DNA from 2 places in the Sulfitobacter sp. EE-36 genome. Region 1 is predicted to be linked to the other one. Evidence: riboswitches for the same ligand, from Rfam matches in the RefSeq annotation. Region 1 holds a riboswitch; the other holds the start of a gene.
The links. Region 1 has a riboswitch for thiamine pyrophosphate ahead of thiD (bifunctional hydroxymethylpyrimidine kinase/phosphomethylpyrimidine kinase). Riboswitches for the same ligand answer to the same signal wherever they lie in the genome.
Positions count from the first base shown of each region.

Region 2: another riboswitch for thiamine pyrophosphate. It lies ahead of thiB (thiamine ABC transporter substrate binding subunit); the one in region 1 lies ahead of thiD (bifunctional hydroxymethylpyrimidine kinase/phosphomethylpyrimidine kinase).

Region 1 is NZ_CH959310.1:2,219,702-2,228,956, forward strand. It holds gene EE36_RS13300 (crotonase/enoyl-CoA hydratase family protein) at 1-201, shown strand, start outside; gene EE36_RS13305 (ABC transporter permease) at 214-987, opposite strand; gene EE36_RS13310 (ABC transporter ATP-binding protein) at 984-1,709, opposite strand; gene tenA (thiaminase II) at 1,706-2,389, opposite strand; gene EE36_RS13320 (ABC transporter substrate-binding protein) at 2,386-3,324, opposite strand; gene EE36_RS13325 (ThiF family adenylyltransferase) at 3,311-4,333, opposite strand; gene EE36_RS13330 (thiamine phosphate synthase) at 4,312-4,908, opposite strand; gene EE36_RS13335 (thiazole synthase) at 4,905-5,678, opposite strand; gene thiS (sulfur carrier protein ThiS) at 5,680-5,877, opposite strand; gene EE36_RS13345 (FAD-dependent oxidoreductase) at 5,861-6,856, opposite strand; gene thiD (bifunctional hydroxymethylpyrimidine kinase/phosphomethylpyrimidine kinase) at 6,853-7,659, opposite strand; TPP riboswitch at 7,727-7,827, opposite strand; gene EE36_RS13355 (TAXI family TRAP transporter solute-binding subunit) at 8,388-9,255, shown strand, end outside.
Region 2 is NZ_CH959310.1:1,012,936-1,022,190, reverse strand. It holds gene EE36_RS07490 (polyprenyl synthetase family protein) at 1-574, opposite strand, end outside; gene EE36_RS07485 (exodeoxyribonuclease VII small subunit) at 528-770, opposite strand; gene EE36_RS07480 (response regulator) at 906-1,607, opposite strand; gene EE36_RS07475 (MarR family winged helix-turn-helix transcriptional regulator) at 1,604-2,116, opposite strand; gene EE36_RS07470 (branched-chain amino acid aminotransferase) at 2,277-3,146, shown strand; gene EE36_RS07465 (cyclase family protein) at 3,229-4,176, opposite strand; gene EE36_RS07460 (DMT family transporter) at 4,288-5,265, opposite strand; gene aroC (chorismate synthase) at 5,367-6,467, opposite strand; TPP riboswitch at 6,560-6,659, shown strand; gene thiB (thiamine ABC transporter substrate binding subunit) at 6,694-7,671, shown strand; gene EE36_RS07445 (thiamine/thiamine pyrophosphate ABC transporter permease ThiP) at 7,647-9,203, shown strand; gene EE36_RS07440 (ATP-binding cassette domain-containing protein) at 9,190-9,255, shown strand, end outside.

The sequences.
Region 1 (9,255 bases):
CGCAAGGCGGCGCAGAACCTGCCGCTGTCGAACTTTGCGATCTGTAGCGCGGTGAGCCATATGCAGAACATGTCGGCGATGGATGCCGCATATGCCGAAGCTGTGGTCGCTGGTGTGGTTAATACGCAGCCTGACGCGCGCGCCCGCCTTGCGGCCTTTGCCGATAAAAGCGGCGCGCGGGTGCGGCCCAACGCGGAATAAGAACCGAAAGGATCACGCGCGGGTGCTGCGCGTGATCCCGCTTTCGCTGCGCCCTTCGGCATAGCGGGTCAGGCGTTGCGCCAGCAGCCCGACGGAGAGATGCAACAGCACTGTCAAACAGGCGAGCATGATCAACGCGGCGAACATCAGGTCGATCTTGGCGCGGCCATTGGCCAGCAGCATCAGATAGCCCAGCCCCTTTGACGCGCCGACCCATTCGCCAATCACCGCGCCGATCGGCGCATAGACCGCCGCCAGCCGCAGCCCCGTCGCAAGGCTTGGCAGCGCGTGGGGGATTTGCACGTAGCGCATGAACCGCAACGGTCGCGTCCCCATCGATTGCGCCAGATCGCGGTAGCCATCAGGCACGCGGGTCAGCCCGTCGTGAAAGGCCGATGTCACCGGGAAATAGATGATCAACACCGCCATCACGATCTTGGACCCCATGCCATAGCCGAACCACAGCGTCAGCAATGGGGCCAGCGCGAAAACCGGCACGGCTTGGGTAAAGACCAGCAGCGGCAGCAGCAAACGCTCTGCCGTTTTGGACAGCGCCAGATGGATCGCGGTGACAGCCCCCAGGGCGGTGCCGATCAGCAGCCCCAGCAGCACTTCGACGGTGGTGACCCATGCGTTCTCGATCAGCGTCTCACGGGCGCGATAGGCCGCCTGCGCCACGCGCCACGGCGAGGGCAGGATATAGTGCGGCGCGTCGGTCAGCAGCACCGCGGCCTGCCAAAGACCAAGCCCCAGCAGGATCGCAAGCGGTATGTCGTATCGTCTCATGCAGGCATCCCCCGCAGATGGGACAGCAGGGCGCTTTGGCAGGCCCAAACCTCGGGCGCGGTGACGAAACGCGGCGCGGGAAGCGCGGGGACAGGCCAGCTTTGTACGCCCGTGGCAGAGAGGATCAGGATGTGGTCGGCCAGCCGCGCCGCCTCTGCCGGATCATGGGTGACCAGCAGCACGGTCCGCCCGTGCAACAGCTCTGCCGCGAGCTCTTGCATCGCGGCGCGGGTGCCCGCATCCAGCGCCGAGAACGGCTCGTCCAGAAAGACCACCGCGCGATCCTCCAGCAAGGTCCGCGCCAGCGCTGCCCGCTGCCGCATCCCGCCCGACAAGGCGGCGGGTTTCTTATGGGCGTGATCCTGCAGACCGACCCGTGCAAGCATGGCGGAGGCACGGTCCCTGTCAGGCGTGGTCCCGCGCAGCCGGTCGCCGATCATGATGTTTTCGATCACCGTAAGCCACGGTAACAGCAGGTCGGATTGCGCCATATAGCTGATCCGCCCCGCCAGTGGTTGCCCGTCAGAGGCGGTGATCGTGCCGTCAAACGCGCCGCCCGTCTCAAGCCCCAGCAGCAGCCGCAACACCGTGGATTTGCCCACCCCCGACGGGCCGAGCAAGCAGGTCCACGCCCCCGCGGCCAGGGTCATATCCACGTCAAACAGGGGGCGCGCGTCAATCCGGTGTTGTCCCGTCAGACGCAGCGCGGGCGGCGGGGTCATGGCAGGTCCAGCCCCATCTGCCAAAAGCCGACCTCTAGCCGTGTGGCCGTGGAAAAGCGGTTTTGCAGTGCCGCGCGACGGGGGGCGGTTTCAAGGTCACCGATCCGCCGCGCAACCGCCGCGTCGACCATCGCGCCCACCGTCTGGCACAGCGCCTGATAGTCGGGGTCGGCGTAGGTCTCGATCCACTCGGCATAGGGCGTGTCGGCGCTGCAGGTCTGGGCCAGGCGCTGCCCGATCTCCCCATAGCCCATGACGCAAGGCAGCAGGGCCGCCATCAGATCAAGGAAATCCCCCTGCATCCCGGCATCCAGCACATAGCGCGTATAGGCGAGGTTGGCGGGGGCTTCCGTCGCGGTGAAAAGCGCCGCTTCGTCGATACCCGCCGCAGCACAGGTGCGGATGTGCAGTGCCATCTCGTGATTGACCAGCGCATCTACCGTGGCAGCGCAGGTCTTCATCTCTTCCATCGTTTCCGATTTGACCACCGCCATCGACCAAGCGCGAGAGAAATGCACAAGGAAGACATAATCTTGGATCAGATAGTTCACAAAGCAACGGCGCGGCAGGCTGCCGTCGCGCAGCCCTTCGACAAAGGCATGGTGGGTATAGTCTTGCCACTCCTCCGCCGCAGCAGCGCGCCACATCGCGAAGCTTCGGCCATAGTCCGGCGCGGTCATCGGGCGGTCACATCAATGGCGATGGTCGACACGGGCGAGATGTCGGGGATCAGACCCGCGTCATGCAAGAACGTCTCGAATGTGGCGTAGCGTCCGGCATCCATCGCCGTGGGGCGCAGGGCGAAACGGGGCAGCGTGTCTTTCCACGCGCGGGCGTTCAGCTCGTCCTGCAGATCGGCAGAGGTGGCGGCGAAAACCTCCCAGCTTTCCTCGGGGTGGTTCACGATATATTGCGTCGCTTTCTCGGTCGCGGCCAGAAACCGCGCGATCATGTCCTTGTCCATCGTGTCGCGGTTGGCGACGTAGATCAGCTCGTCATAGGGCGGCAGGCCCTCTTCCTCGACGTAGAAACAGGTGCCATCGACGCCTTCGATATCCATCTGGTTCAGCTCGAAATTGCGGAAGGCCCCGATGACCGCATCCACCTGACCGGACATCAACGAAGGCGAAAGCGACCAGTTGACGTTTACCAGCTCCACATCATCCAGCGACAGCCCGTGATGGGTCAGGATCGCGCCAAGCACGGCCTCTTCGACACCGCCGACCGAGAATCCGACCTTTTTGCCCGCCAGATCCGCAGGAGAGGCGATGGGACCATCGGTCAGCGCCAGCAGGCAGTTCAGCGGCGTGGCCACCAGCGTGCCGACCCGTTGCAGGGGCAGACCTTCGTGGATTTGCAGGTGCAACTGCGGCTGATAGGAAATCGCAAGATCCGCCTTGCCTGCGGCGACCAGTTTCGGCGGGTCGGAGGGATCGGCGGGGGCGATGACCTCTACGCTCAGGTCCTGTTCGGCGAAGTATCCTTTTTCCTGCGCCACGATGATCGGCCCGTGGTCGGGGTTCACGAACCAGTCCAGCAGCAAGACCATTTCGTCCTGCGCCAGCGCCGGGCCAGAGGTCAGCGCCAGCGCGGCCAGAATGTTACGAAGTTTCATCGGTTTGTCCTTTCAACGGGGAAGGCTCGCCCACGGCGAGCAGGGTAATGGGGCCATGCCAGTAGCTGGCCAGATGGGTCGCCGCCTGCCACGCGCGCAGGCCCGAACGGCAGGCGATCACCGCGCGGGGCTGATATGTCGGGCGGGGAGCGTTGCGGAGGAAATCGGGTAGGGTGATGCGCTGCGCTGTAGGTGTCGCGGCTGTGGGGGCCTCATCCGGGCCGCGCAGATCGACGACCCAATCGCTTGCGCGGATCTGCGAGGGCGCGACAAAGCCGAAACCGTGGTCAGGCTCCGGCGCGGTATCAAAGCGGAAGCCGCCAAAACGATAGGAGGCAAGATCAAAGCTGATCAATTGCCCCAAAGGGGACGGCGACAGTCCAAGCAGGCAAGCCAGCGCCATCTGTGCTTGTGCGGCACCGATCGTGGCGACGACCGGCCCCATCACCCCCGCCGTGTCGCAGCTGGCCGCGCGGTCCGGCAGATCGGGGAACACCGCCCGCAGCGACGGCGCGCCGCCGCAGAACCCGCCGACATAGCCGCCAAACTCAAGGGCCGAGGCGCTGATCAAGGGCAGGCCCGCGTTCAGGCAATGATCCGACAGCACATAGCTCGCAGCGAAGCTGTCGGCGCAATCCAGCACGAGCGTCGCATCATGGCACAGCTTTGCCACGGTATCCGGCCCAAGGGTCACGGGGTGGGCCACCACGGTGCACGCGCTGTTGCGCGCACGCAGGGCGCGGGCGGCGGCGGTGACCTTGGGCGTGCCGATATCGGCTTCGGTAAAGAGCGTCTGGCGGTGCAGGTTCGACAGGGCCACGTCATCACCGTCCACCAGCGTGATATGCCCCACGCCGGCCCCTGCCAGCAGGGGCAGAACAGGCGCCGCCAGCCCGCCCGCGCCGACCACCACCACCCGTGCCGCCGCCAGCGCCTCTTGGCCCGATGGGCCGACCTGCGGCAGGATCATCTGGCGGACATAGCGGGTCATCGGGTTGCCCCCAGCCATGCGGTGACGCGATCCTCGGGCGAGGGGTTCAGGGTGATGTCGGTCACCGCCGCGACGCAATCGGCACCGGCGTCAAAGGCACCCGCCGCGCGGTCGACCGACATGCCACCGATGGCCACAAGCGGGGTCTGCCCCACCCGTTCACGCCAGTCGCGCAGACGGTCCAGCCCCTGCGCGTGCCACTTCATCTGCTTCAGGATCGTCGGGTAGATCGGGCCGAGGGCGATATAATCGGGGCGCAGGTCCAGGGCGCGGGTCAGTTCGACCTTGTCGTGGGTACTAATGCCCAGACGTGCGCCCGCATTGCGGATGGCGTTTAGGTCGGCGCTGTCCAAATCCTCTTGTCCCAGATGGATAAAATCACACCCTTCGTCGAGCGCGATACGCCAGTGATCGTTGATCACGAGGGTACAGTCATGCTTGGCGCAGAGCGCCTTGGCCTGCCGGATGTCGCGTCGCAGGGCAGGGGCGGGCATGTCCTTGATCCGCAGTTGCACCAGTTTGATGCCAAGGGGCACCAGCCGCTCCAACCAGGCGGCGCTGTCGAAGATCGGGTAGAAACGGTCCAGGGTCATTCCAGAAACGCCTTTCCGATCAGGGGGGTAGAGGGCGCGGCCATATCGCGGGGCGGCATCGGGTCCGCCTCGGCGGCAAGCTGTCCGGCGCGGATCGCGGTGGCAAAGGCCTCGGCCATGGCGGCGGGATCACCGGCTTTGGCGACAGCGGTGTTCAGCAGCACCGCGTCAAACCCCAGCTCCATCGCCTGTGCGGCGTGTGAGGGCAGGCCGATGCCCGCGTCGATCACCAGCGGCACATCAGGAAAATGCGCCCGCATGGCGCGCAGCCCGAAAAGGTTGTTCAGCCCCATCCCCGACCCGATGGGCGCGCCCCAGGGCATCAGCACCTCGCAGCCCGCCCGCAGCAATCTATCCGCGACTACAAGGTCTTCGGTGGTGTAGGGAAAAACCTGAAACCCGTCCTCGCTCAGGATGCGGGCGGCCTCGACCAGACCGAAGACATCGGGCTGCAACGTGTCCTCCTCGCCGATGACCTCGAGCTTGATCCAGCGTGTGTCGAACACCTCGCGGGCCATATGGGCGGTGGTGACGGCCTCTTTGACGCTGTGACATCCGGCGGTGTTGGGCAGTACATGGACGTCTAGCGCGCGGATCAGTTCCCAGAAGTCCTGACCGGCGCGATCCCGTCCGCTTTCGCGCCGCAGCGATACCGTCGCCACCGCCGCGCCGCTGCGCGCAAAGGCGTCTGACAGCACCTTGGGCGAGGGGTATTGCGCGGTGCCCAGCATCAGACCATTGGCAAGGGTTTCTCCGTAAAATGGGCGCATCTCAGCCTCCCTGCATGGGGGCGAGGACTTCGATGCTGTCGCCGGAGGACAGGGGGTGGCTGGCCCGCAGGCTGGCGGGGATAAAGCTGCCGTTGACGGCGGTAGCGACTTTCGCGCCGCCGAATCCTTCGGCCTCTAGCAGGGCGGCAAGCGTGGGCGCGTCGCTGTCGAGCGGGGCACCGTTAAGCTGTAGTTTCATGAAAAATCTCCGGTGTTTTGGCGTCAAGGATCAGGTCAGCCACCATGGTCGCCAGCGCGGGAGCGAGCAGGAAACCGTGGCGATACAGACCGTTGGCGCGGATCAGATTGCCCTGCCGTTCGATGCGCGGCAGGTTGTCGGGGAAGGCGGGGCGGCTGTCGACGCCGATCTCTAGGATCTCGGCCTCGCCAAAGGCGGGGGACAGTGCGTAGGCCGCGCTCAGCAGTTCAAGCACGGACCGCACGCTGGCATGGGCACCGGCGCGGCCTTCGACCATTGTGGCGCCGAGCATGTAGATCCCGTCACCGCGCGGCACGAGGTAGATCGGCACACGTGGGTGCAGCACGCGGATGGGGCGGGTAATCTCGATATCGGGGCAGGACAGCAGCGCCATTTCCCCCTTCACCCCGCGCAAATCAGGCAGATCGGCGCGCGCGTGATAACCGCGGCAATCAACGACGAGGCCGCCTTGCGCCAGCGCTTCGGGGGCGGCCTCGCCCTGTTCGAAACTGGCCCCATCGGCCACCAGCCCGCGCCACAGCTCTGCCAGCGCAATGCGGGGCGACAGGTGGGCCTCGGTCTGGAAATAGAGCCCTTTGGCAAAGCGGTCGCCCAAGTCGGGTTCAAGCGCCGCGATCTCTGCGCCGGTCAGGGTTTGGTGGCTTGTCGTGCGGCGGGCAAAGCGGGTCAGATCGCTGCTGTCCCGCGCCGGAGAGATCACAAGCGACCCGCGTCGGTGCAGCGATGTGGTGCGCTGCCCCCACCAATCCGCCGCCCTTTGGCCCAGCCGGATCACGGGTTCCTCGGCGCTTTCACCTTCGCAAAACGGGGCGAGCATGCCGCCAGCCCACCAAGAACACCCTTGCGGACCGGGCTGGCGGGCTCGGTCGATCAGATGCACGCGCATCCCGCGATCCAGCAAGACACGCGCGATACACAGCCCCGCGACGCCCGCGCCGATGATGGTGACCTGCGTCATGACCAGACCGCGTGGAAGTGATGCACCGGCCCGTGGCCCGTGCCGATATCAAGTTGATCGGCGGCGATGATGGCGCGGTGCAGATAGTCATGGGCGGCCTGTACCGCCGCGCCAAGGGGTTTGCCGTGGGCCAGCCCCGCAGCGATGGCCGCGGCGTAGGTGCATCCCGTCCCGTGGGTATTGCGCGTGTCGATGCGCGGCGCGCTGAGCCATGTGACACGCTCTGCGGTGACCAGTGCGTCGCTACAGATATTGCCCGCGCTATGGCCGCCCTTCATCAGCACCGCCTTCGGCCCCATCTTTAGCAACGCGCGGGCCTGCGTGACCATCTGGTCGGCGCTGTCAGCCTCGGGCTGGTTCAACAGGCGGGCGGCTTCGGGCAGGTTGGGGGTCAGCAGATCGGCGCGCGGCAGGATATCCGCGATCAGCGCTGCGACGGCGTCTTCTTGCAACAGCGCATCGCCGAATTTTGCGATCATCACCGGATCGACCACGATGGCCCCCCGAAACGCGGACAGCGCAGATGCCACCGCCTGAATAATCTGCGGAGAAAACAACATGCCCAGTTTGATCGACTGCACCGAAAGATCGGACAGCACCGCATTGATCTGGGCCGCGACGATGGGGGCGGGGATCTCGTGTACCGCGCTGACGCTGCGCGTGTTCTGCGCGGTCACGGCGGTGATCACGCTGGCGGCATAGACACCATTGGCCGACATCGCCTTGATATCGGCCTGAATGCCGGCACCACCGCCGCTGTCGGATCCGGCGATGGTCAGGGAAATGGGGGTCGTCTTGGTCACATGCTCGCCTTTCGGTGGTGGGCAAGCAGACGCAAGAATGAGCTTTGTGGCGTGGACCCAAGGCCGTTGCACAAAGATACCCGTTCCCTACGCCGGTATTGCCCGGATCAGGTTCGACGGGTCGGTGCACGCACCTCTCAGCCGCCTAGGGCACCCCGACGGATAGATGTTGGAACTGCGGCGCCCGTGGGGGCGTGCAGCGTCGTTGCTTTAGGCGTAGCCAAGTTCGGCAAACGGTGCAAGCCGCAAAATATTCAACCAAAGGTGGCGCAATTTTGGGCAAAACGGGCGCGGTTTGGACAGCCCTCCTGACGCTTGTCAGTCGAAACAACGCCTCGTAACCCAAAGCAACGTAACGTCACATTTCCCATATTCTGCGGTGTTAACCCTTTGGCATCAGCAAACTAGGGGTGATCGCGCAAAGACCCCGCGTGGCTGCGGTATCAAGTTCTGTTCTGCGGTATTGGCATCGAAATATCTTGCCCCTAGGCTGATTGACAGATTGAGTCGGATACCCTCGGGAGGAGGGGGCCGACACTCGGGAGGATGCGTTTTCTGGCCCGTTTTACGGGTCATTCCGGACGCGTCGCGACAAGCATTGGGAGGTGCTGCGTGACATCTGCAAAGATCACATCTGCGTCCTGCGCATGGGCATCCGTAGTTTTTGCGGTGCCTGTGATCCTGCGATCCCGAACAATCCAAAGATGTACAACAGGGAGAGAGACCACATGAAGAATATGACACGTTTTGCCAAGGCCGCTGTCGGGTCCTTTGCGGTATCCATGGCGCTTTCGGGCGTCGCGATGGCGCAGGAGTATGAGTGGCCGCGCATGCTCGTGATTGCCACGCCGGGCACGTCGACAGGCAGCTTTGCCTCGACCAACGGTTGGGGGCCTGCGTTGCAAAAAGAAACCGGCACCACCGTGCGGATCGTTCCCGAAGACAGCGAGCCCATGCGCTACAAACGTTTGACCGACCGCGAAGACATCGCGATCGCGTCGGTTTCCGCGTCGGAAATGGCGTTGCAAGCGGAAGGGGTCGGCGGCTATGCCTCGGCGAAACCCATGCCGCAGCGGATCTTGTGGCACCATAACGACACGCCTTGGGGCTTTGTTGTGGCTGGCGATTCCGATCTGCAAAGCCTTGAAGATATTGGCAAAGGCGGCGTGCGCGTCACCTCGGGGGTGTTCTCGCCCGCGATTGTCTCTGCGATCACACAGGCCCTGCCTGCCTTTATCGGCATGACGCCCGAAGAAGCACAGGAAAAGATCGAATTCGTCCCGGCCTCCAGCTACGGTGAAAACTGTCGTTCGGTTGTCGAGGGGAAGTCCGATGTGGCCTATTGCTCGCCGATCTCTTCCGTCCTGTCCGAAATGGAAGGCGCACCGGGCAGCATCCGCTGGCTGCCGATGGATCCCGCCAACAAAGAAGGCTGGGACGGCTACCTCAGCTACCGCCCCATGACGATCCCCTCGACCATCTCTATGGGGGTGAGCACCGCCAAAGGTGTCGAGTCCATGACGTCGAACTTCGTCTATGCCGTGCCGGTCACCGCAGAAGAAGATTTCGTCTATAACATGGCGAAGTGGATGAATG
Region 2 (9,255 bases), 1.2 Mb from region 1:
CCAGCGTCAGCGGCTGGCGCGCGGTTTCGGCGGCGATGTCCATCGCCTGCCCGCCCACCATGCCGCGCACTCCGGCAGCCCGCGCCAGCCCCGTGACCAGCGCAACCCGTTCAGCGTCGCCGCAGCCCGTTGCCGCGACCAGTTCAAACGCCAATGTCTGCAGCGCATCGCCCGCCAGAACCGCCGTCGCCTCGTCCCATTTCACATGTACCGTGGGTTGACCCCGACGCAGGGCGTCATCATCCATGCAAGGCATGTCATCATGCACCAGCGAATAGGCGTGCAGCGCCTCGATCGCGCCGGCGGCGGGGGCGGCCTGCGCGTCCATCACCCCGTGCAGCCGCGCACTTTCGATCACCAGAAAGGCCCGCAGGCCCTTGCCGCCTGTCACGGCATAGCGCATCGCCTCGGCCACGGTGCCGTCCAACCCGTCAAGCCCGTGCAGAATCTGGCCAATCGCCAGATCCGCAGCATGGGGCATGGCCGCATGAAACGGTTTGCGCGTCAGCTCTGTCTCAAGCGAGATGTCAAACCCCGCCAACAGGAGCCACTCCGACAGGGTTGCCGTCGCCATCCAGCGTGATCTGCGCGACTTTCTCTTCGGCTTCCTTCAGCTTGGTCTCGCAGCGTTTCTTGAGCTTGGCCCCGCGTTCGTAAAGCGAAATGCTTTCATCCAGCGCCACATCGCCCCGTTCCAGCTGGCCCAGAACCTTTTCCAGTTCGGCCATCGCTGCCTCAAAGCTCATCTCTTCTACCGGAGTATCCGTCATTGCCGTGAATCCCATCAATCAAACTTGGCCTGACCATAGCCCGCCCGCGCCATAGCTTCCAGTGACCGTGCCGATTTCTTGGGCGCAAATTCTCTTACGCCACGATACCACATTTACCGCCAAGGCAGCGCGTGGTCAGTCGGGGGCCAGCATATAGCCCGCGCCGCGCACGGTTTGCAGATAGCGGGGCTGTTTGGGATTGTCTTCGATCTTGCGGCGCAATCGGGTGATCTGCACATCGACAGCACGTTCCTGCGCCTGCCCGCGGTCACGGCCCAGTTCCTCGACCAGTTTTGACCGGCTCAGCGCAGCACCCGGTTGGGCCGCGAAAATGCGCATCAGCTGGATTTCGGTGGCGGTCAGCCGCACCAGATCGTCGCCCTGCCACAGCTCTCCGCGTTCGATGTCATAGCGGATCGGCCCCATCGACAGCACCTTGGGCGCGGTATCAGCCACACGAGTGTCGGGCATACGCCGCAGGATCGCGTTGATCCGCAACAGCAGCTCTTTGGGTTCGAACGGTTTGGCAAGGTAATCATCCGCCCCCGCTTCCAGCCCTTCGATCCGGTTGCCCGTCTCGCCCTTGGCGGTCAGCAGTAGGATCGGCGTTTGCATGTCTTCGCGCAGGCTGCGGGTCAGGCTTAGACCATCCTCGCCCGGCATCATCACATCCAGCACGATCAGGTCAAAATCCAGCCCCGCCAGAATACGCCGCGCATGGGCGGCATCGCGGGCCGAGGTCACAAGGAACCCGTGCCGCATCAGGAACTTCTGCAGCAGCGTGCGAATACGTTCGTCGTCATCGACGATCAGCAGATGTGCGTCGGCCTCGTTCACGCGCCGTTTTCCTTCAGACGGGTGTAACAATGGTGCATTTCGGGGTCCATCATCGCCTCTAGCACGGTGCGGAAACCGGCGACCGCCTCGGGGCCCGCGTCGCGGAACGCACTGCGCATCCGCATCCGTTGTGCATCAGACAATGTCTGTTCGAGCGCGCGCCCGGCGTCAGTCAGATACAAGTGCCGCTCCCGCTTGTCTGCTTTTCCTACTTGGCTTTTGACAAGACCATCGGCGATCAGCGTGCGCAATACACGATTAAGGGATTGTTTTGTAACACCCAAAATCCCCAGAAGGTTGTTTACCGTCGTGCCCGGGGCCCGGTTGATAAAGTGGATCGCACGGTGGTGCGCACGACCATAGGCCATATCCACCAGGATCTTGTCAGGGTCGGCTGTAAAACCGCGATAGGCAAAGAACATCGCCTCGATCCCCTGCCGCAGCTGTTCATCCGTCAGGAACAGCAGGTTCTCGCCCGTGTGTGATGATGGGCCGCGTCCGTCTGCCATTATACTCTCCCCTTGCTGCGCCAAGAGCTTACGTCAGCGTTATTGACTTTCCAAGAGTCAAAGGCTATCGAATCCCATGTTTTGCGTAATTATATGTCTGCACACAGCGGGTTTCACGCAATTTTCATAAATCCCGAGGTGCTTTGAGGAAGGATACATCATGGACGGCGCATACGACGATCGCGACGGCAAAATCTGGTTGGACGGTAAAATGGTCGATTGGCGCGACGCCAATGTCCACATCCTGACCCACGCCATGCACTATGCGTCATCGGTGTTCGAGGGCGAACGCTGCTACAATGGCAAGATTTTCAAAGGCCGCGAGCATTCGGAACGGCTGCGCAAATCGGCGCAATACCTCGACTTCGAAATCCCCTATTCCGTGGACGAGATCGAAGCCGCGAAATACGAAATGCTCAAGGCGAACGGCTGGACCGATGCCTATGTCCGTGCGGTCGCGTGGCGTGGTGCCGGCCCCGACATGGGTGTCTCGGCGGCGCGCAACCCTGTGCGTCTGGCCATCGCGGGCTGGGAATGGGGCAACTATTACGGCGACGCCAAGATGAAGGGCGCCAAGCTCGACATCTCGAAGTGGAAGCGCCCGTCGCCCGAAACGATCCCCGTACACGCCAAAGCGGCGGGCCTGTATATGATCTGCACCACCTCCAAACACGCGGCAGAGGCCAAGGGCTGTTCCGACGCGCTGTTCATGGACTACCGTGGCTATGTGGCCGAAGCGACCGGCGCGAACATCTTTTTCGTCAAGGACGGCGAAGTGCACACGCCACTGGCCGATTGCTTCCTCAACGGGCTGACCCGTCAGACCGTGATCGGGATGCTCAAGGAAAAGGGCCTGACCGTGCACGAACGCCACATCATGCCGGAAGAGCTGGAAGGCTTCGAGCAATGCTGGCTGACCGGCACCGCGGCCGAGGTCACACCCGTCGGACAGATCGGCGACTACACCTTCGAGGTCGGCGCGCTCACCCGCGAGATTTCGGAAGACTACGAAAAGCTCGTCCGGTCCTGACCTGCCCCATCAAAACAAACGGCGCGAGGGGATCTCCCCCCGCGCCGTTTTCATGTCCGCACCTGCGGTGCAGCACGTCGTATTAGTAAAGCGCGACCGGATTGATCATGGCCTGTACCGTGCCTTTGATCAGCGGCTGCCCGAGCACAAACATGAACTCTTGCACGCCTTCCGCGACCAGCGGTCCTGTGTTCATCGTCTCCAGAATATAGATGCCGTTATCCTTGAGCAGCGTGACATGGCCATAGAACACCTTGTCCCCCTCTTTCGGTGGAATGGCTTCTAGGCCCCATGTGTCTGCACCCACGGCCATCGGGTTCATCGACGCCATAAACACCGCGCCTTCGTTATTCAGCCCCGGTTCGGTGGACCCCCAGGCCGTCGGGTCGCTTTCCATCATGCCGTCGGTCCAGCCGGTGTGAAACAGCACGATATCACCTTCGTTTACCGTGATCTGCTGCGCCTCCATCGCGGCGGTAATCTCTGCCTCGCCAAAATGCTCACCGGCGGCCAACACATCTTTGCCCATGTGCTTGGCCATATCGATGATCACGGCGCGCCCGACCAAGGGCGGCACGGCATGCGTTCCCAATTTGGTCAGGCCGCTGATCGCCGAGATTTCCTTTTCGTCCAGGCAGTTATAATACATCCCGTCTTCGCCCAGATGCCCAAGCCCGTCCAACTGCGACCCGATACCGATCCAGGTTTGCAGCAGATCGTCGTTATAATTGCCCTCATAGCCAAAGGACGACAGCTTTTGGCCGCCGTGCTGGTTCGGCTGAACGACCTGAAGGCTCAGCGAACGGGGCGGGAAGGCAGGTGTATCCGGCCCGATCACGATCCCGAGCGGCATCGATTTGCCCTGCTTGATCAGCTTGGCGGCCTCCAACGTGCGCTCAGTCGAGATCAGGTTCGCCGATCCCAGCTGGTCGTCAGGGCCCCAATGCGAATGGTCACAGTCTTGCGCCCATGCGGCAGATGCCCCGACACCGATGGACAAGGCAGTTGCGATAATCTTGGTAAATTTCATCTTTCTTCCCTCCCAGAAAACAGGGTGCAGCACCGACGGGATACCCGCGGCTCCACACCCCAGAGGGTTAGGCTAACATGAAATTCAATCATGGCACGTAATTTCAACCGGTCAGCTGGGCGTCCCCTGTGGCGTGCTGCTGGCCTTGGATTTGGACCGATCCAGCCCCAACTGCCGTTCCCGCCAGATGATCGCGGCACCGCCGGCGATGACCAGACCCGCACCGATCAGGATCGCAGGCGTCGGGATTTCGCTGAAAAGCACCCAGCCGATCATCACCGCGAACAGCATAGAGGCATAGTCGAACGGGGCGAGCATCGACACCGGGCCAAACCGGTAAGAGGCCGTGATCATGATCTGTGATACCCCGCCGATCATGCCCGACAGGATCAACAGCGCCGAGACTTGCCAACCGGGGTTCACCCACCAAAGCGGCTCCCAGTTGATCACCATGCCTGCGGGCAGCGTGAGGAACGACAGGCAGGTCGCGGTGAGCGAGAAATAGAACACGATGGCCGCCGTGCTGTCGGTTTGCACCAATCGGCGCACGTGGATCTGGACAAGCGCGCGCATGATCGACGCGGCAACCACCATCATCGCCCCCAGCATGGCAAGCTGCGACACACTATCCCCGCCTACGGTAAAGCGGGGATACAGAACGATCAGCACGCCGATCAGCCCCACGGCCACCGCAGACAGTCGGAACACACGCACCTGTTCGCCCAGGAATATCGCGGCGAAGATTACCGTGAAAAGCGGCGTGGCATAGCCGATCGCGGTGACCTCTGGCAGGGGCAGCAGGCTAAGCCCGGCAAAGGTCAGCGCCATCGCCGTGGTCCCGAAAACGCCGCGCCAGACGTGGCCCATCAGATTGCTTGGCTTCAGCCCGTCGCGCAGGTCGCCGCTTTGCCATAGCCACAGGATGATCATCGGGAAGGCAAAGAACGACCGGTAGAACACGGCCTGGGCGGCGGGCACGGTGGCCGTCGCGATCTTGATGAGGGCCGCCATGACCGAGAACAGAAAGACCGCCCCCAGTTTAAGGGCGATGGCCCGGCCGGGGCGGTGCTCTGTCGTGGTGCTTTGCATGGCGCATGCTTGCGCCTGCAGGTTTCAAGTTGCAAGACCCCGCGTCAACTTGCACGTCGTATTCCCGCCAACATGCGGAAAATCCAAGCGTTCCGCGCGACTTAGCCGATGATGCCGCGGTTTTCGCCGACCTGACCGCGGTGCAACAGCATATGGTCAAGCAGGACGCAGGCCATCATCGCTTCGCCCACCGGCACGGCGCGGATGCCAACGCAAGGGTCATGGCGGCCTTTGGTAATGATCTCTGTGTCTTCGCCGGTCTTGGTGATTGTCTTGCGTGTGGTCAGGATGCTTGACGTCGGCTTGACCGCAAAACGCAGCACGATGTCCTGACCGGTGCTGATGCCGCCCAAAATACCGCCCGCGTGGTTTGACGAATAGACAGGGCCGTCGGGGCCCATGCTGATCTCGTCCGCGTTCAGCTCTCCGGTCAGCATGGCGGCGGACATGCCTTCGCCGATCTCCACGCCTTTGACGGCGTTGATGCTCATCATCGCGGCGGCAAGATCGGTGTCGAGCTTGCCATAGACCGGCGCGCCAAGACCCGCGGGCACGCCGCGCGCTGTCACCTCGATGATCGCACCGACGGAGGATCCGGATTTACGCAGACCGTCCAGATACGCCGCCCACTCTTCTGCCGCTTTGGCGTCGGGCACCCAGAACGGGTTCTGTTCGATCTGGTCCCAATCGAAGGCATCGCGGTCGATCTTGTGCGGGCCCATCTGCACCATGTAGCCGGTGATCTGCACATTCGGCGCAATCGCCTTGATCGCTTCGCGCGCAAGGCCACCCGCCGCCACACGCGACGCGGTTTCACGTGCCGAGGACCGCCCGCCCCCGCGATAATCGCGGATGCCGTATTTCTGGAAATAGGTGATGTCGGCGTGACCGGGGCGGAACTTGTCCTTGATGTCGCCGTAGTCCTTTGACCGCTGGTCGGTGTTCTCGATCATCAGCTGGATCGGCGTGCCGGTGGTGACGCCTTCGAACACGCCCGACAAGATCCGCACCTCATCCGCCTCGCGGCGCTGCGTGGTGTATTTGTTCTGGCCGGGTTTGCGCTTGTCCATCCAGTGCTGGATCATCTCTTCGGTGATCGTCACACCGGGAGGGCAGCCGTCCACCGTGGCCCCCAAAGCAGGCCCGTGGCTTTCGCCCCAGGTGGTCACGCGGAAAAGATGGCCAAAGCTGTTGATCGACATGGGCGGTGCTCCTTTGGCGGTGATCCTTAACGGGGGCTGCACCATGCCTCAAGGGGTTTCACCTTGCGCGCGGGCGACAGGCGTTCTACCGATAAGATACCTCGGGGGGCCTGACAGGCTGAGATGTGCGCGCACGGACCCGTTGAACCTGAACCGGTTAACACCGGCGGAGGGAAGGTCTGGATACACCTCCAACGCTTTCTGACGCCGCATTTTGGAGGATGCCATGAAGTATCTTACACTTGCTGCCACCACGCTTTTCGCCACGCAAGCATGGGCCGATACGCCCGAACTGGTGGTCTATACCTACGACAGCTTTGTCGCCGAATGGGGCCCCGGCCCCGTGATCGAAGCGGCCTTCGAGGCCGAATGCGCCTGCGATCTGAAATTCGTCGGCATGGGCGATGGCGCGGCGCTGCTGGCGCGGCTCAAGCTGGAAGGCGCGCGGTCTGACGCCGATCTGGTGCTGGGGCTTGATACCAGCCTGATCGCGGGGGCCAAGGAAACAGGGCTGTTCGCGCCCGCCACAGTGAACGCGGATTATGACCTGCCGGTCACATGGGAGGATGACAGCTTTGCCCCCTATGACTGGGGCTATTTCGCCTTTGTCCATAACGCTGATCTGACCCCGCCCGCGAATTTCCGCGCGCTGGCCGACAGTGACCTCAAGATCGTGATCCAGGACCCGCGGTCCTCTACCCCCGGTCTGGGCCTGCTGATGTGGGTCAAGGACGCTTATGGCGACGAGGCCCCTGCGATCTGGGAAGGTCTGGCGGATAACGTCGTGACCGTGACCAAGGGCTGGTCCGAAGCCTACGGCCTGTTTCTTGAGGGCGAAGCCGACATGGTGCTGAGCTATACCACATCCCCCGCTTACCACCTGATCGCCGAAGAGGACGCGACCAAAGCCGCCGCCGCCTTTGACGAAGGCCACTACATGCAGATCGAAGTGGTCGGCAAACTGGCGGGCAGCGACCAGCCCGAGCTGGCCGATCAGTTCATGCAGTTCATGGTATCGGACGCGGCGCAATCGGTGCTGCCCACGACCAACTGGATGTACCCCGCCGTCACGCCCCAAGGCGGGCTGCCCGAAGGCTTTGAGCAGTTGATCGAACCGGGCAAGGCGCTGCTGATCCCGAACGATGACGTGCCCGCCCTGCGCGAGGAAGCATTGGCCGAATGGCTCTCCGCACTGTCGCAATAAGCACGAAATCCGGCATCAGCGCCGCCGTTCTGGTTGCGGCGCTGATCCTTGCTGCGGTGGGGGCCGTGCTGTGGCGGGCCGAGTTCGGCAGCGGGCTTGGCCCGGCCGATTGGTCCGCGATCCGGTTCACCGTGCTACAGGCCGCGCTTTCCGCCCTGCTGTCTACCATGCTGGCAATCCCTGTCGCCCGCGCCTTGGCGCGACGGCGCTTTGTCGGGCGCGGGCTGCTGGTCACGCTGCTGGGGGCACCGTTCATCCTGCCGGTGATTGTCGCCGTGCTCGGGGTGCTTGCGGTCTTTGGCCGCGCGGGCTGGCTCAATGCGGCGCTGGCGGCGGTCGGATTGCCCGGCATCACGATCTACGGGCTGCACGGCGTGGTGCTGGCGCATATCTTTTTTAACCTCCCGCTGGCCACGCGGCTGTTGTTGCAGGCGTGGCAGACCGTGCCCGCGGAACGGTTCCGGCTGGCCGCACAGCTTGGCCTGACCCCGCGCGCGGTATTCCGCAGCATCGAGCTTCCCCTCCTGCGGCAAATCCTGCCCGGCACCGCAGCGTTGATCTTTGTGATCTGCCTGACCAGCTTTGCCGTCGCGCTGACCCTCGGCGGCGGCCCCCGCGCCACGACGATCGAGCTTGCGATCTATCAGGCGTTCCGTTTCGACTTTGACCTGAACCGTGCAGCGCTGCTGTCGCTGGTGCAGCTTGGGCTTGCGGGCAGCACCGCCGCGCTGGCGCTGTGGATCATCCCCGCGATCAGTCTGGGCGGCGGGCAGGACCGACCCCTGCACCGCTGGGACGCACGTGGTGGGCTGCAACGGTGGCTCGACGCGCTGTTCATCACGTTGGCGGCGGGGTTTCTGCTGCTGCCCCTGACCTCGGTCGTGCTGCGCGGGGTGATCGGCCTGCCGCAAATGCCCGCCAGCGTGTGGCAGGCGGCGGGCACCTCACTCACCGTGGCACTGATTAGCGTGGTGGTCTTGCTGGCCTTGGCCCTGCCCCTTGCCGGATGGATCGCGACCCGCGCCCGCGGCGGGGTAGAGGCCGTGGGCCTCTTGGGTCTAGCCGCCTCTCCGCTGATGATCGGCACCGGCTGGTTCATTCTGATCAACCCTGTCGCCAGCCCCTTTGCGCTGGCCCTGCCCGTCACGGCGCTGGTCAATGCGCTGATGGCCCTGCCCTTCGCCCTGCGTATTCTGGTGCCCCGCCTGCGCGACACGGTGCAGATCTATGGCCGGCAGGCGCAGATGCTGGGGCTGAGTGGATGGCCGCTTTGGCGCTGGCTGATCCTGCCACGCTTGCGCCCGCAGATCGGCTTTGCCGCGGGGCTGACCGGCGCCCTGTCGATGGGGGATCTGGGGGTCATCGCCTTGTTCGCCGACCCCGACAGTGCCACCCTGCCACTGCAGATGTACCGGTTGATGGGGGCCTACCGGATGGAGGCCGCGGCCGGTGCGGCCCTGATCCTGCTGGCGCTGTCGCTTGGGATTTTCTGGATATTCGACAAGGGAGGGCGCTGGCATGCTGACGCTTGAGACCGCACAGATCACCCAAGGCAGCTTTACCCTGCACGCCGACCTGACCCTT